Regions from separate parts of the Lentzea sp. NPDC036949 genome, predicted to be linked through region 2. Evidence: riboswitches for the same ligand, from Rfam matches in the RefSeq annotation. Region 2 holds a riboswitch; each other region holds the start of a gene.
The links. A riboswitch is a leader RNA that binds a small molecule or an ion and turns the genes downstream of it on or off. The one in region 2 is predicted to bind S-adenosylmethionine.

Region 1 (5,217 bases), on a different contig from region 2:
GGCTAACTCCTCCGGCAGCACGGCGGCCTCGACCACTCCGAGGTGCACGGGGATGCCGCGCTCCAGCGCGCGCGTCCACTCGTGGCGCACGTACGCGGAGGCGAGCGCGGCCGGCGACACCAGCAACAGCAGCGCGTCAGCCTGTTCCAGGCCCTCGTCCAGTGCCGCGGCCCAGTCCGTGCCCGGCCGCAGCCGCTGCACGTCGAGCCACGGGTCGAGGCCGGCCCGCGCCCCCAGCACGGCCGCCGCCTCCTCGGCGAAGTGGAACTCCCGCCGTGAGTAGCTGATGAAAACCCGTTGCGCCCCCACCCCGGTCACCGGCCCATGATCGCGGTCGGGCGCCGCCGCGAACAGGGGCAAACGCAGCAGGGGTGCACTGGAACCGGGCCACAACGCCGCACGGCCGCACCGGGGCAGGACCCGGTGCGGCCGTGCGGGTGTTCAGAACGCGATCAGGCCGCCGTCGCCCACAGGGTGTAGGCGATCACGTCCGCGTTGCGGTCCAACGCGGTCGCGTTGACGTTGGCCGAGGTGTCGCAGGACCGGTGGTAGCACCGGTCGAACGCGACACCGGAGGAGCCGCCCCACTTCTGCGCCTGGGCCGAGGTCTTGATGCCCTCGGCGCCGGTGAACGTGCCACCGACCGGGATGCCGGCGCGGGCGAACGCGGCGTGGTCGGACCGGCCGCCGACGCTGGTCAGCTCGGTCTGGACGCCGATCGAGGAGAACCCGGCCTGCAGCCGCTGCTGCAGCGCGAGGGAGCCGGAGGGCTGGCCGGACGCGCTGTAGACGAAGTAGCCGGGGTTCGGCGAGCCGGTCATGTCGAAGTTCAGGTAGGTCTTGATCTTCGAACGCTCGGTCGTCGACAGCGAGTTCACGTAGTACGTGGAACCGACCAGGCCGAGCTCCTCCGCGCCCCACCAGGCGAAGCGCAGGTGCTTGGTGGGAGCGAACCCGGTGGCCTTCACCTGGAGGGCGACCTCCAGGATCGAGGCGGAACCGGTGCCGTTGTCGTTGATGCCGGGACCGGCGCTGACGCTGTCGAGGTGACCGCCGAGCATCACGACGTTGTTCGCGTCGCCGCCGGGGTAGTCCGCGATCAGGTTGTAGCCGGTGGCGCCGTTGCTGGTGAACGACTGGACGCGGGTGGTGAAGCCGGCCGCGTCCAGCTTGCCCTTCACCCAGTTCACCGAGGCCAGGTAACCGGGCCTGCCGTGGGCGCGGTTGCCGCCGTTGGCGGTGGCGATCGACTGGAGCTGGTTCAGGTGCGCCTGGACGTTCGCGACGCTGATGTCGGGTGCTGCCAGGACCGCCGGAGCGGCCGCTTGCGCCGGCGCGGTTCCGGCCACCGTCAGGGCGGCCGCCAGCGCGATCAGGATCCTCATGGTTCAACTCCGTGCAGGGTAGGGATTGAGCCACTGATCAACATGCTCTGCCGTGCATGAGCCGCGCTAGGGGCGAAGGTCGGTTTCGCGTCGGATTAGTTCAACTCGGTGGTGATCAACCAGAATGGTCCGGGTGGGTGATGTCACGGTTGTCCTGGGCGTCGGTGCCGCGGTCCTGCTGATCTCCGTGATCGCGGTCCGGGTGTCGATCCGCCTCGGGCTGCCCTCACTCCTGCTGTACCTGGGCATCGGCGTGCTCCTGGGCGAGTCGGTGCTCGGCATCGACTTCGAAGACGCCGGCCTCACCCAGTCCCTCGGGATCGCGGCGCTGGTGCTGATCCTGACCGAGGGCGGCCTGACGACCCGGTGGCACGCGGTCAAGACCTCGCTGTGGCTGGGCGTCGCACTGTCCACAGTGGCCGTTGCGGTGAGCGTCGCCATCACCGGAACCGCGCTGCACCACCTGCTGGGTCTCGACTGGCGGATGGCGCTGCTGTGGGGCGCGGTGCTGTCGTCCACGGACGCGGCGGCCGTGTTCAGCGTCCTGCGGTCGCTGGGGGTGGGGGCACGGCTCACCGGCGCGCTCGAGCTGGAGTCCGGCCTCAACGACGCGCCCGTCTACATCGCGGTCGTGCTGCTCGCCTCGTCCGACCAGATCTCGTGGACGGCACCGCTGCTGGTGCTCTACGAGCTGGGAGCGGGCGCGCTGATCGGCGTCGCGCTCGGCTGGCTGGGCGGCACGGGACTGCGGCACGCGGCCCTGCCCGCCACCGGCCTCTACCCGCTCGCCACCGTCGCCGTCTGCGTGATCGCCTACACCGCGGGCGACCTGGCGCACGCGTCCGGTTTCCTCGCCACCTACGTCGCCGCGCTGGTCCTGGGCAACGCCCGGCTGCCGCACCGCGCCGACACCCTGTCGTTCGCCGAGGGGCTCGGCTGGCTGGCCCAGATCGGCCTGTTCGTCCTGCTCGGCCTCTACGCCTCGCCGTCCCGGCTGCTCGACGTGCTGGTGCCCGCGCTGATCGCGGGCGTGGTGCTCACGTTCGTGGCGCGCCCGCTGTCGGTGGTGCTGTCGTTGCTGCCGTTCAAGGTGCCGTGGCGGGAACAGGCGTTCCTCTCCTGGTCGGGGCTGCGCGGCGCGGTGCCGATCGTGTTCGCGCTGATCCCGCTCATCCAGGGCGTCGAGGGTGCGCGCGAGCTGGTCGACGCGGTGTTCCTGCTGGTCATCGTCCTCACGGTGGTGCAGGGCACGACGCTGCCGTTCCTCGCGCGGCGGCTCGGGCTGGTCAACGCGAGCGAGCCGCAGGAGGTCCAGGTCGACTCCTCGCCGCTGGACGAGCTCGGCGCCGAGCTGCTGCAGGTGCACATCCAGCGCGGGTCGAAGCTGCACGGCGTCTACATGACCGAGCTGCGCATGCCCACCGGCGCCACGGTGAGCCTCGTGGTGCGCTCGGGCAAGAGCTTCACGCCACTTCCGACGACCCGGCTGCAGACCGGCGACCAGTTGCTCATCGTGACCACAGAAGAGGCGCGCGACGCCACCGAACGGCGGGTTCGCGCCGTGGACCGGGCCGGTCGTTACGCGCGGTGGAAGGGCGAGACCGGCGAATAGTCGGTCCCCGACGCTTCTCACGATGTGATCAGGTGTCGACGGATCGTGACGCGCCCGCTAACGTCGTCGGCAGGTCATGAGAGCCAGCGTCAAGCCCAAGCTTGCTGGCCGGCAACCCTCCAACCGCGGTGGGGTGCCCTTGGTGAGGACCTGGTCCGGCGCGCAGGGCGCCGGTCAAGCGCGGGCCTCCGAGAAGGCCCCCCGGCCCAGGAGGCAGCTCGATGACGCTCGCGATCACCCCGGACACCACCACCAAGGTTCCCGCCGTCGTCGGTTCCGACCTGCGCGTCCCGCTGGTGACCGGAGAGCGCGTCACCTACGCCAACCTCGACCACGCCGCCTCCGCCCCCTGCCTGCGGGAGGTGCGCGACGCCGTCGACGAGCTGCTGCCCTGGTACGCGAGCGTGCACCGCGGCGCCGGCTTCGCCTCCCAGGTGTCGACCCGCGTCTACGAGCAGGCGCGTGACCGCGTCCGGCGGTTCGTGGGCGCCCGCTCCACCGATGCCGTCGTCTTCACCCGCAACACCACTGACGCGCTGAACCTGCTGGCCCGCAGCGTGCCCAAGGGCACCGCGGTCGTGCTGTTCGACAGCGAGCACCACGCCGCGCTGCTGCCCTGGCGCGGGCCGAACGTGCAGCGCATCTCCACTCCTTCCTCGTCCGGCGCGGCACTCGTCGCGCTGGACCGGGCGTTGGCCGCCGCCCCGGTCGGTCCTCGGCTCGTGATCGTCACCGGGGCGTCCAACGTCACGGGGGAGCTGTGGCCGGTCGCCGAGCTCGCGAAGGTCGCCCGCAGGCACGGCGCCCGCATCGCGCTCGACGCCGCGCAGCTCGCCCCGCACCGCCCGATCGACGCCCGTGAGCTGGGCGTGGACTACCTGGCGTTCTCCGGCCACAAGATCTACGCGCCGTTCGGCGCCGGTGTGCTCGTCGGCCGGTCCGACTGGTTGCAGCAGGCCCAGCCCTACCTGGTGGGCGGCGGCGCCACGGCGAAGGTGACCGACCACGGCGACCGGCTCGGCGTCGCGTGGTCCGCGGTGCCGGAGCGGCACGAGGCGGGCAGCCCGAACGTCATCGGCGTGCACGCGCTGGCCGCGGCCTGCGAGATCCTGTCGCGGCACTGGGAGCAGACGATCGCGCACGAGCAGGAGCTGCTGCAGCGGCTGCGGGACGGCCTGCGCGCCATCCCCGGCCTGCGCGAGCTCTCGATCCTCACCGACGTCGACCGCGTGGGCGTCGTGAGCTTCACGGTCCCCGGCTTCGACGCGGGCTTCCTCGCGGCGGCGCTGTCGGCCGAGTACGGCGTCGGCGTGCGTGACGGCGCGTTCTGCGCCCATGTGGTCGTGGGACGTCTGGTGAAGAAGGCCGGTTCGCACGAAGACCGCGCCGTGCGCGCGTCGATCGGTCTCGGGACGACGGCCGAGCACGTGGACCGTTTGGTGGCCGCGCTGCGCACTCTCGTCACCGAAGGTCCGAAGTGGACCTACGCGCAGCGCGACGGCCGCTGGGTGGCCGAGGACGACAGCCGAACCCTGCCGCCGTTCCTCGCGTAGTCCAGGTAGTGGACAATGACCTGGTGAGTGACGAGTCCAAGGCCCCGGCGAAGGCCGCTGACGAGACTGCCGAGGAGCAGCCCAGCGCGCCGGAACCGGTCGCGGAACCGCAGGTCGCGCCTGTGGTGACCGCCGAGGCCGAGGACCGGCGCGAGACCGAGCAGCCCGAGCGGGCGCTGACGGTCTCCGAGCCGGACGCCGAACCCGAGTTCTCGATCACCGGCTCGCTGCCGGAGCCGCGGACCACCTACCTCGCGGTGCTGGCCGCCGGTGTGCTGGCGCTGGACGTCCTCACGAAAGTCCTCTCCGTGGCGTTCCTGGAGCGGTCAGAGCCGATCCAGCTGTTCGGCGGGCTGCTGCACCTGACGTTCGTCCGCAATCCCGGTGCCGCCTTCGGGCTGGCCGAGGGGTGGACGTGGATCCTCGCGCTGATCGCGTTCGGGGTCGTCGGGTTCATCACCTGGATCGCGCGCGACCTGCGCTCGACGCCCTGGGCGGTCGGTCTCGGGCTGGTGCTCGGCGGCGCCGTCGGCAACCTCGCCGACCGGCTGTTCCGCGCGCCCGGCCCGATGCGCGGCCACGTGGTGGACTTCCTGTCGTTGTTCGACCCGTTCGGCCAGGTGTGGCCGGTGTTCAACGTCGCCGACATGGCGATCGTCTGCGGTGG
Region 2 (5,217 bases):
CTCTCGCCGGTGCCGACCAAGCGCGTCACGAACTCCGGTTTCGACACAGAAGGGTGATGTCGCATGGCGAACATCAAGTCCCAGCTCAAGCGGATCAAGACCAACGAGAAGGCGCGCCTGCGCAACAAGTCGGTCAAGTCGTCCCTCAAGACGGCCATCCGCAAGTTCCGCGAGGCTGCCGAGGCCGGTGACAAGGCGAAGGCCCTGGAGCTGCTGCAGGACGCGTCCCGCAAGCTCGACAAGGCCGCCACCAAGGGCGTCATCCACGCCAACCAGGCCGCCAACAAGAAGTCGGCGATGGCGCTGCGCGCGAACCAGCTCGAGGGCTGATTCCACTCACCTCAGAGCCGTCGGGAAGGGCTCGCTCCTCGTGGAGCGGGCCCTTTTCGCTGTTCTGGTGGGGATGAGGGCCATGGAGTCGCTCCACGCATTCACCTCATTGGGCTTCACGACGCGCCGCTCCGTGCGGAAGCTGGCGCGGCACGGTCAATTCCGGTGCGTGGACGGTTCCGCGGGAACGCCGCGAGGGTGCTACCGGCGGCCGTGTGCCGCCACGATCCGCAGCACGGCGCGCTCCAGCGCGTAGTCGGCGTCGGCCGCCACGCCCTTCACGTCGGCGTTGAGCCCCGCGACCACCTGCATCGCGTCCGCGAGACCGGCCTGCTCCCAGCCGCGGGCCTGCGCCTGGGCTTTCTTGATCTTCCACGGCGGCATGCCGAGCGGACCGGCCAGGCTGAACGGGTCGGCCCGGCCCACCGCGGAGACGCGTGCGACCGTGCGCACCGCGTCCGCCAGCGCGTCGGCGACCAGCACGTGCGGCACACCGAGCTGCATGGCCCACCGCAACGACTCCATCGCGCCCGCACGGTCACCGGTGACGGCCTTCTCCGCGACGGCGAACCCGGTCACCTCGGCCTTGCCCTGGTGGTAGCGGCGGATCTCCTCGACCGTCACCTTGCCGTCGGTGTCCGACACCAGCTGCGAGGCCGCCGCGGCGAGCTCGCGCAGGTTCGTGCCCACGGCGTCGATGAGCGTCGCGACCGCCTCGGGGTCGATCTTGCCGCCTGCCTGCCGCACCTCGTTGCGCACGAACGCCTCGCGCTCGGCCGACTTGGTGACCTTGCCGCACTCGGTGACCGCCGCGCCGGCCTTCTTCAGCTGGCCGGGCAGGTCCTTGGCCGCCTTGCTGCGGCCGCCACCGGTGTGCACGACGACGAGCGTCACCCCGTCCGCGGGCGCCTTGAGGTAGGAGAGCACCGTGTCGGCGATCTCCTTGCTGATGTCCTGCGCGTTCTGCAGGACGATCACCCGGCCCTCGGCGAACAGCGACGGGCTCACCAGCTCGGCGAGCTCCGGCGGCGTGAGATCGCTCACCTGAACGCGGGTCAGGTCGGCCGACGCGTCGACCGCGCGCGCGGCCTCGAGTGCCGCCCGAACTGCGCGTTCGACCAGCAACTCCTCCTCGCCGACGACGAGGTGCAGTGACTCCGGTGCGCTCACGCTCCGCATCCTCCCACGTCCCGAATCGTGGACGTTTGTGGCCGAGCGGCGGAGACGTGCCGTACGTTGGTGGCCACAACTGAACACCGCTCATCCAGAGGGGCAGAGGGACCGGCCCGAAGAAGCCCCGGCAACCGGCGTCAGCGCTATGCGCAGACGATCACGGTGCCAATTCCGACCCGTTCGATTTCGCGGGAAAGATGAGGAGATACCTCGCGATGACTGCTGTCACTGTGCCCACGAGCACCAAGTTCGACCTCGGCCCCGCCCGCGCGCTGCTGTGCCGTGAGTGCGGAAATGAGACCCCTCTCGCTCCGGAATACGCCTGTCTCGAGTGTTTCGGGCCGCTGGAAGTGGCCTACGACTTCGGCAAGGTGCGGCGCGAGGACATCGAGGCCGGCCCCCGCTCGATCTGGCGCTACCGCGGCCTTCTGCCCGTTCCGTCCACTGTGGAACAGCACCCGAACACCGACCCCGGCGGCACCCGCCTGGTCGAGGCCGACCGCCTCGCGAAGGCGCTGGGCGTACGCAAGGTCTGGGTGAAGGACGACACCGGCAACCCCACCCACTCCTTCAAGGACCGCGTGGTCGGCGTGGCACTGGCCGCCGCCCGCGAGCTCGGCTTCAAGGTCCTGGCCTGCCCCTCCACCGGCAACCTCGCCAACGCCGTCGCCGCGGCCGCCGCCCGCGCCGGCTGGGAGTCCGTCGTACTGGTCCCCTCCTCCCTGGAACGCGCCAAGATCCTCATGAGCGCCGTCTACGAGGGCGCCCTGATCGCCGTCGACGGCAACTACGACGACGTCAACCGCCTCGCCCAAGAGCTCGCCGCCGAACACGAGGACTGGGCGTTCGTGAACGTCAACGTCCGCCCGTACTACGCGGAGGGCTCCAAGACCCTCGGCTACGAGGTCGCCGAGCAGCTCGGCTGGCGCCTGCCCGACCAGATCGTCGTGCCGGTCGCCTCCGGCTCCCAGCTCACCAAGATCGACAAGGCCTTCCGCGAGCTCGGCCAGCTCGACCTCGTCGAGGCCTCCCCGTACCGCGTGTTCGGCGCCCAGGCCACCGGCTGCTCGCCCGTGTCCACCGCCTTCAAGGACGGCCACGACGTCATCCGCCCGGTCCGCCCCGACACCATCGCCCGCTCGCTGGCGATCGGTGCCCCCGCCGACGGCCCGTACGTGCTCGACACGGTCCGCCGCACCAACGGCGCCATCGAGGACGTGACCGACGAAGAGGTCGTCGAGGGCATCAAGCTCCTCGCCCGCACCGAGGGCATCTTCGCCGAGACCGCCGGCGGCGTGACCGTGGCGACGGCGAAGAAGCTGATCGAGACGGGCCAGCTCGACCCCGACGGCGAGACCGTCCTGCTGATCACCGGTGACGGCCTCAAGACCCTCGACGCCCTCGGCGACACGATCGGCCCGCGCGCCACTGTGCCGCCGTCGGCCGAGGCCGTGCTCAAGGCACTGGGCTAGGTCGTTCGTTCAGCAGATCACCTCCTCCCGGTCCGGGGACGTCCGCGTCCCCGGACCGCGTCGTTTCACGCGGTGAGCGTCAGAGGGTGATCGCGGCCGACTTCGTCCAGCCCGTGCGCGGGAAGCGGCGCAGCTCGTCGCGAACGTGCGGGCCGACCGGTTCCACCTCGGCGCGCCAGGCCACGATCCGTTGCGGCCACGGGGCTTCTGCTTTGAGGGCGTTGTAGTGGTACTCGTGCCAGACGTCCGGGGCGATGCGCATGCCGTCGTCGAACACGTGCTCGGCGACGAGGTCGTAGGCGGCGTCCGCGTCGGCGGCCTCCGTGGGTGGCAGCACGTGCGTGGCGCGGGCGCGGTAGGTGATGGCGCGGCTGCCGTCCTCCAGTGTTTCGCAGAGGTAGTAGGCGAAGTCGGGCTTCAGTTCGTCGTGCGGCCACTGGGTGGCGGGGTAACCGGGCTGCCACATCGCCCAGGCGAAACCGGGCGTGCCGCCGGGAATCGGGTAGCGCGCGTTGTGGAGCCTGATCCAGACCTGGTCCATCTTCCTTCTCCTTTTCCTTCGTACGACTCGGCTTCCGGGCAGCACCGCCAGGTCGCCGTCCTTGTCCGTGCGCAACACCAGGGCGCCACCCGCCCGCAGCGCGTCGATCACCTGCGGGCTCGGGTGCCCGTAGCGGTTGCCGGTGCCGACGCTCACCAGTGCGACCCGCGGTCGCACGCGTTCCAGGAACGCGGGCAACGAGGAACGTGAGCCGTGGTGGGGCACCTTGAGCACCTCGGCCCCCAGGTCCCGCTCCCCCAGCAACGCGGCCTGGCCGGCCAGTTCGACGTCACCGGTGAGCAGCACCCGGCCCGCGGGTGTGGTGGCCCGCAGTACGAGCGAGTAGTCGTTCACGACCGTGTTCGTCTCCGCGACGACCGGTTGCCGCCGCGGGCCCAGCACCTCCAGTTCCAGTCCTGGCCAGGCGAACCGCTCGCCCGCCTTCGGTTCCAGCACCCGCACGCCGTTCGCGCGCGCCTGCTCGTTGACCTCCTTCCACGCCCACGCCGGCTCCTTGAGCGGTCCCACCGCCACCGCGCCCACCGCACGCCCGGCGAGCACCGCCTGCAGGCCGCCGATGTGGTCGGCGTGCAGGTGCGACAGCACGATCAGCGGAATCCGCGTGATCCCCAACGTCCTCAGGCACCGGTCGATCGCGCCGGGGTCGGGCCCGGTGTCGACCACGACCGCGCGGTCGGCCTCCGCGGTGGCCAGCACGAGCGCGTCGCCCTGGCCGACGTCGCAGCTCACGACCTTCCAGCCGGCCGGCGGCCACATCGGTGCGATGGTCCGCATCGGCACCAGCGCCACAAAGCCGCCGACGAGGAGCGCGACCGTCAGCACCCGCGTCTTCTTGTTGCGCAACAACAGGAAGACGATCGCCGTGACCACCGCCAGCGCGAGCCCGCCGACCCAGCCCTCCGGCCAGCTCAGCGACGCACCCGGCACCGTCGCCGCGTGCCGCCCGACCAGGACCAGCCACGTCACGGCCGGCCCGGCCACGTGCACCACCACCTCGGCGGCCGGTGGGAACAGCGGCGCGATGACCGCCGCCACCACACCCAGCACCGTCGCGGGTGCCACCACCGGTGCGACGGCCAGGTTCGCGAGCACCGACACGAGGCTGATCTGCCCCGACAACCCGACCACGAGCGGAGCCGTCGCGAGGCTGGCGACCGCGGGCACGGCAAGTGCTTCGGCGAACCCTTGCGGCACACCGCGTTCCTTCAGCCTGCGTGCCCATCTCGGTGCCACGAGCACCAACGCCGCCGTGGCCGTCACGGACAACGCGAACCCGGGATCGGCTCCCAGCGCCGGATCGACGAGCACCAGGACGAGCACCGTCGTCGCCAACGACGGCAGCGCTGACCGTTCGCGGCCGATGAACAGCGCCAGCAACGCGACGGCACCCATCACCGCGGCCCGCAGCACGCTCGGCTCGGGACCGGCCAGGGCCACGAACCCGAGGAGTGCCACCAACGCACCCACCGCCGCCTTGCGCGGACCGGTCTTCCGCAGCAGCAGGTAGACCGCGCCGCAGACGATGGCCAGGTTCGCGCCGCTCACCGCGAGCAGGTGGGCCAGGCCCGCTGTCCGGAACTCGTCGACGATGCGCGGCACCATGTGCTCGGTGTCGCCCACCACCAACGCGGGCAGCAGTCCCGCCTCCTCCTCGCCGAGGGTGGCGCTGGCCCTGCTCAG
Region 3 (5,217 bases), on a different contig from region 2:
GCGGCACGTACTCCGCGTGGCCCGGCTGCCGCGCGAAGCTCGGCCTGCCGTAACCCCGCCTCCCCACCCATCCCTCCGCTCTGCTTGACCGCACGCGGGGACCTTTCGTACTCCAGGTGAGTACGAAAGCTCCCCGCGTGCACTCGTCGCAGCAGGGGGCGGGGGTCTTCGGTGGGTAACTTGAGGTCTTCGGTGGGCAACCTGAGGTCTTTGGTGGGTGACCTGAGACAATGCCCCGGTGAGCCTGTTGGGACCCGCCGAAGTCCGCCGTCTAGCCGAAGAGCTGGGCATCCGCCCGACCAAGAAGCTGGGCCAGAACTTCGTGCACGACCCCAACACGGTCCGCAAGATCGTCGCCGCCGCCGGTCTGACCGACGAGGACGTCGTCCTGGAGGTCGGCCCCGGCCTGGGCTCGCTGACCCTCGCGCTCCTCCCGGCGGCCGCTGAGGTGGTCGCGGTCGAGATCGACCCGCCGTTGGCGCACCGGCTGCCCCAGACGGTCCAGGAGCACGACCCGGCCAACGCCGGCAAGCTCCACGTGGTCCTCAAGGACGCCATGAAAGTCACCCAAGAGGACCTGCCGGTGCAACCGACCGCGATCGTCGCCAACCTGCCGTACAACGTCGCGGTGCCCGTGGTGCTGCACCTCCTGCACGAGCTGCCGAGCCTGCGCAAGGGGCTCGTCATGGTCCAGGCGGAGGTCGCCGACCGGATGGCGGCGAAGCCCGGCAGCAAGGTCTACGGGGTGCCCAGCGTGAAGCTCGCCTGGTACGCCGACGCGCGCAAGGCGGGGTCGGTCGGGCGCAACGTCTTCTGGCCCGCGCCCAACGTCGACTCCGGGCTGGTTTCCTTCCAGCGCCACGAAAAGCTGTTGTCCACAGTGGATAAGAACAAGCTGTTCAAGATCGTCGACACGGCCTTCGCGCAACGCCGCAAGACCCTCAGGGCCGCCCTCAAGAGCTACACGCCGCACGTCGACGAACTGCTGGCCGAAGCGGGCATCGATCCCCAGGTCAGGGGCGAGCAGTTGAGCGTGATCGACTTTGTCCGGATCGCCGAGGTCTGATCCGGCGATCCTTCGGCCAACAGTGTGATCTGTCGAACGAATCCGAATCTGGCTTGCGCAACCGAACGTCCGTCCGGTTGACTGCTAACTGCCATCCGGAGCGACTGAGAGACCTGGCTCTACGACGTCGCAGCAACCACCCGCTGGATGCGGGCAGGTGCTAACGCCAGGACCGATGGAGGATCACGTGGGTACCTCGCGAATGCTGACGCGCCGTCGAGTCGTCGACCAGTGCCGTCGCACCGCTTCTGCATGTCGTCGCCACCTCGTCTAAGGCGCCTTCTCAAAGTCCTTTGACGCGCACTCGGTCGCTGAGTGGCGCACACACCTGAGCAGAACTTCGACCGCGCACCCCCGCACAACGGGAGCGTGCGCCGTCGCGCGCAGCCGTGGAGCAGAAGTGATCACTGTCGAAAACCTCACCAAGTCCTTCCAGGGTGTCAACGCGCTGAACGGCGTCACCCTCGACGTCCAAGCCGGCACCGTTCTCGGCGTCGTCGGCCCGAGCGGCGCCGGCAAGTCCACGCTGGCCCGCTGCGTCGCACTGCTGGAGCGCCCCGACTCGGGTGCGATCCGCGTCGACGGCACCGACATCACCTCGCTCGACGGCTCGGCGCTGCGTGCCGCCCGTCGGCAGATCGGCGTTGTGCCGCAAGGGGACTCGCTGCTGCGGCAGCGGACCGCGGCCGGCAACATCGCGTTGCCGCTGGAGTCCGCCGGCGTGCCGGGACCGCAGCGGCGCACCCGCGTGGGCGAGCTGCTGGACCTCGTCGGGCTCACCGACAAGGCCGCCGCCTACCCCGACCAGCTCTCCGGTGGGCAGCGCCAGCGCATTGCCGTTGCGCGCGCCCTCGCCGCGAACCCGTCCGTCCTGCTGGCCGACGAGCCCACCAGCGCACTCGACCCGGAGACCACCGGGTCCGTGCTGGCGGTGCTCGACCGTGCGCGCGCAGAGCTGGGTGTGACCGTCCTCGTCGTCACGCACGACATGGGTGTGGTCCGCAAGATCTGCGATGACGTCGCGGTCTTGGAGCAGGGCCAGGTCGTCGAGCACGGCAAGGTGCTCGACCTCGTCAACAACGCCGCCAGCCGCACGAGCTCCGCGCTGCTGCCCGCCGTCGACCTGAACCCGATCAACGAGAACGCCTACGACCGCGTCGCGGACGTCGTGCTCGTCGGGTTCGCCGCGGTCGGCGCGCTGCTGCCCGAGGCCGCGCACCGGTTCGGCGTCGAGCTGAACATCGTCGGTGGCGGGCTCACCCGCCTCGGCGAGACCCCCGTCGCGCGGTTCCGCCTCGGCCTGAACGGCGAGCGGTCCGACTCGGCGCTGGAGTGGATCGGTGAGGCCGGCGGCGCGGTTCAGAGGTCCCTGAAGGGGCCGCAGGGAGTAGCTGCGTGAGGTCTGCAACACCCTGGTCCGACGTGGTGAGCTACCTCGTCGAGGCCACCGGGGAGACGCTGTACATGGTCGGCGTCTCCACCGTGATCGCCACAGTTCTCGGAGTTCCCGTCGGGGTCTGGCTGCAGCTCACCGCCAAGGGCGGGCTGCGGCCGAACGCCGCGGTGCACAGGGCCCTCAGCTTCGTCACCGACCTGGGCCGCTCGATGCCGTTCATCGTGCTGCTCGTCGCCCTCACGTCCGTGACCCGCCTGATCGTCGGCGGGTCCATCGGCAGCACGGCGGTCATCGTGCCGCTGGCCGTGGGAGCGATCCCATTCGTCGGGCGGCTCGTGCAGAACATCCTGTCCGAGGTGCACGTGACCGTGGTCGAGGCCGCGATCACGACCGGTGCCTCGACGCTCAGGATCGTGCGCAGCGTGCTCATCCGCGAGTCGTTGCCGGCGCTCATCAACGCCATCGGCGTCACGGTCATCGCCCTCATCGGCTACTCGGCCATGGCGGGCGTGATCGGCGGCGGTGGCCTCGGCGACCTGGCCATCCGCGAGGGCTACCAGCGCTTCAACGACCGGATCCTGTGGAGCACCGTGGCGTGGCTCGCCGTGCTCACCACCGTGATCCAGTTCGGCTTCACCCGTGCCGCCCGTGCGTCGGACCGACGCCGGCACGCCTCCGTCTGACCCAGTAGCAATTCTCAAAAGGAACGTCATGCGCATTCGTGCTGCCCTCATCGCTGCCGCTTTGACCGGTTTGACCGCTCTGTCCGCCTGCTCGTCCGGTGGTTCGTCCGCTTCGGACACGCTGAAGGTCGGCGTCTCGCCGGTCCCGCACGCGCAGATCCTCAAGTACGTCGCCGACAACCTCGCGGCGTCCAAGGGCCTGAAGATCGAGGTCGTCGAGTTCACCGACTACGTCCAGCCGAACACGGCACTGGTCGACGGCTCGCTCGACGCCAACTACTTCCAGACCGTCCCGTACCTGGCGACGTTCACGAAGGAGAGCGGCGCGAAGGTCGAGTGGGTCGAGGGCGTGCACGTCGAGCCGCTGGGCCTGTACTCCAAGAAGGTCAAGAAGGTCGACGAGCTGCCGCAGAACGCCAAGGTCGCGGTCGCCAACGACGCCACCAACGAGGCCCGCGGCCTGAAGCTGCTGGAGGCCAACGGCCTGATCAAGCTCAAGGCCGTGGACCAGCCGACCGTCCGCGACGTCGCGGAGAACCCGAAGAACCTGCAGTTCGTGCCCCTGGAGGCGGCCCAGCTGCCGCGCTCGCTGGAGGACACCGACGCCGCGGTGATCAACGGCAACTACGCCATCGACGCGCAGCTCAAGCCCGCCACCGACGCGCTGGTGCTGGAGAAGGCCGAGGGCAACCCCAACGCCAACGGCCTCGTCACCCGCAGCGAGCTCAAGGACGACAAGCGGATCAGGGACCTCGCCGAGCTGCTGGCGTCGCAGCAGGTCAAGGACTACATCAAGCAGACCTTCAACGGCTCCGTCATCCCGGTCTGAGGCCCGTGGTGACCGGGGGAGGAGTCCGCACACGCCGATCGCCCGTAGGCTGACGAGGTGCTCGCTGTCGTTCCCCCTCCGGTCACGGTCCGCGTCCCGGCCAAGGTCAACCTGCACCTGGCCGTCGGCGACGTGCGACCGGACGGCTACCACGACCTGGTGACCATCTTCCAGGCGCTGTCCCTGGCCGACGAGGTCACCGTCGCCGTCGCGGACGAGCCCGGCGTCGAGGTCCACGGCGAGGGCGCCGACCAGGTGCCCACCGGTGCCGGCAACCTCGCCTGGCGTGCCGTGCGGCTGCTCGCCGCCCACGTCGGCAAGGACCCGGACGACCCCAAGGTCCGCGTCGTGATCCGCAAGGCCATCCCCGTCGCCGGCGGCATGGCCGGTGGCAGCGCGGACGCCGCGGCCACCCTGGTCGGCCTGGCCGCGCTGTGGCGGCTGGAGATCAGCCGCGACGAGCTGGCCGAGCTGGCCGCGAAGCTCGGCGCCGACGTCCCGTTCTGCCTCTACGGCGGCACCGCGCTGGGCACCGGCCGCGGCGAGCGGATCGTGCCGGTGCTGGCCCGCCACCAGTTCCACTGGGTGCTGGCGTTCGACCGGCGCGGACTGTCCACGCCGGACGTGTTCGACGAGCTCGACCGGCTGCGCACCGAGGGCGACCCGCCCCGCGTCGGCGCGGTCGAGGCGGTGCTGGAGGGCCTGTCCTCCGGTGACCCGCGCCAGCTCGCGCTGCTGCTGGGCAACGACCTGCAGGCCGCCGCCGTCTCGCTGCGGCCGAACCTGCGCCGCACGTTGCGCGCGGGCGTCGACGCGGGCGCGCTGGCCGGCATCGTGTCCGGTTCAGGCCCCACGACGGCGTTCCTGTGCGAGGACAACGACACGGCCGTGCGCGTCGCCGCCGAGCTCGCGGGCGCGGGTGTGTGCCGGACCGTGCGCGTCGCACAGGGCCCGGTGCCCGGTGCGCGGGTGATCACGACCGAGGAACCGAAGCCCACCCCTCCCGAGGTCCACGCCTGACCCCCGCCCTCCGTTTTCCGCATCTCGGAACTCACGCGGGGAGCTTTCGTACCCTCTACGAGTACGCAAGCTCTCCGCGTGCACTTCGGGGGTACGCAAGCTCCCCGCGTGCACTTCGAGGGTACGTAGGGTCCCCGCGTGCACCTAGGGGGTTACGTGGGGTCCCCGCGTGCGGTCGGGGAGCGGGGGCGTTGGCGGTGCTGGGTAGCCTTCACCGGGCAGT

Region 1: linked by a shared signal. The riboswitch ahead of ACZ7CD_RS11400 (aminotransferase class V-fold PLP-dependent enzyme) and the one ahead of thrC (threonine synthase) in region 2 are both predicted to bind S-adenosylmethionine.
Region 3: linked by a shared signal. The riboswitch ahead of ACZ7CD_RS13990 (methionine ABC transporter ATP-binding protein) and the one ahead of thrC (threonine synthase) in region 2 are both predicted to bind S-adenosylmethionine.

Annotation. Positions count from the first base shown of each region.
Region 1 covers NZ_JBVJRA010000003.1:404,585-409,801, forward strand. Annotated here, with positions in the region: gene ACZ7CD_RS11385 (TIR domain-containing protein) at 1-318, opposite strand, end outside; gene ACZ7CD_RS11390 (M28 family metallopeptidase) at 453-1,385, opposite strand; gene ACZ7CD_RS11395 (potassium/proton antiporter) at 1,519-2,997, shown strand; SAM riboswitch class IV at 3,070-3,184, shown strand; gene ACZ7CD_RS11400 (aminotransferase class V-fold PLP-dependent enzyme) at 3,219-4,550, shown strand; gene lspA (signal peptidase II) at 4,574-5,217, shown strand, end outside.
Region 2 covers NZ_JBVJRA010000013.1:249,840-255,056, reverse strand. Annotated here, with positions in the region: gene rpsT (30S ribosomal protein S20) at 64-330, shown strand; gene holA (DNA polymerase III subunit delta) at 532-1,509, opposite strand; SAM riboswitch class I at 1,588-1,707, shown strand; gene thrC (threonine synthase) at 1,719-2,975, shown strand; gene ACZ7CD_RS31895 (DNA internalization-related competence protein ComEC/Rec2) at 3,055-5,217, opposite strand, start outside.
Region 3 covers NZ_JBVJRA010000004.1:322,373-327,589, reverse strand. Annotated here, with positions in the region: gene ACZ7CD_RS14000 (transglycosylase family protein) at 1-53, shown strand, start outside; gene rsmA (16S rRNA (adenine(1518)-N(6)/adenine(1519)-N(6))-dimethyltransferase RsmA) at 245-1,066, shown strand; SAM riboswitch class I at 1,155-1,248, shown strand; gene ACZ7CD_RS13990 (methionine ABC transporter ATP-binding protein) at 1,467-2,465, shown strand; gene ACZ7CD_RS13985 (methionine ABC transporter permease) at 2,462-3,145, shown strand; gene ACZ7CD_RS13980 (MetQ/NlpA family ABC transporter substrate-binding protein) at 3,174-3,974, shown strand; gene ACZ7CD_RS13975 (4-(cytidine 5'-diphospho)-2-C-methyl-D-erythritol kinase) at 4,032-4,994, shown strand.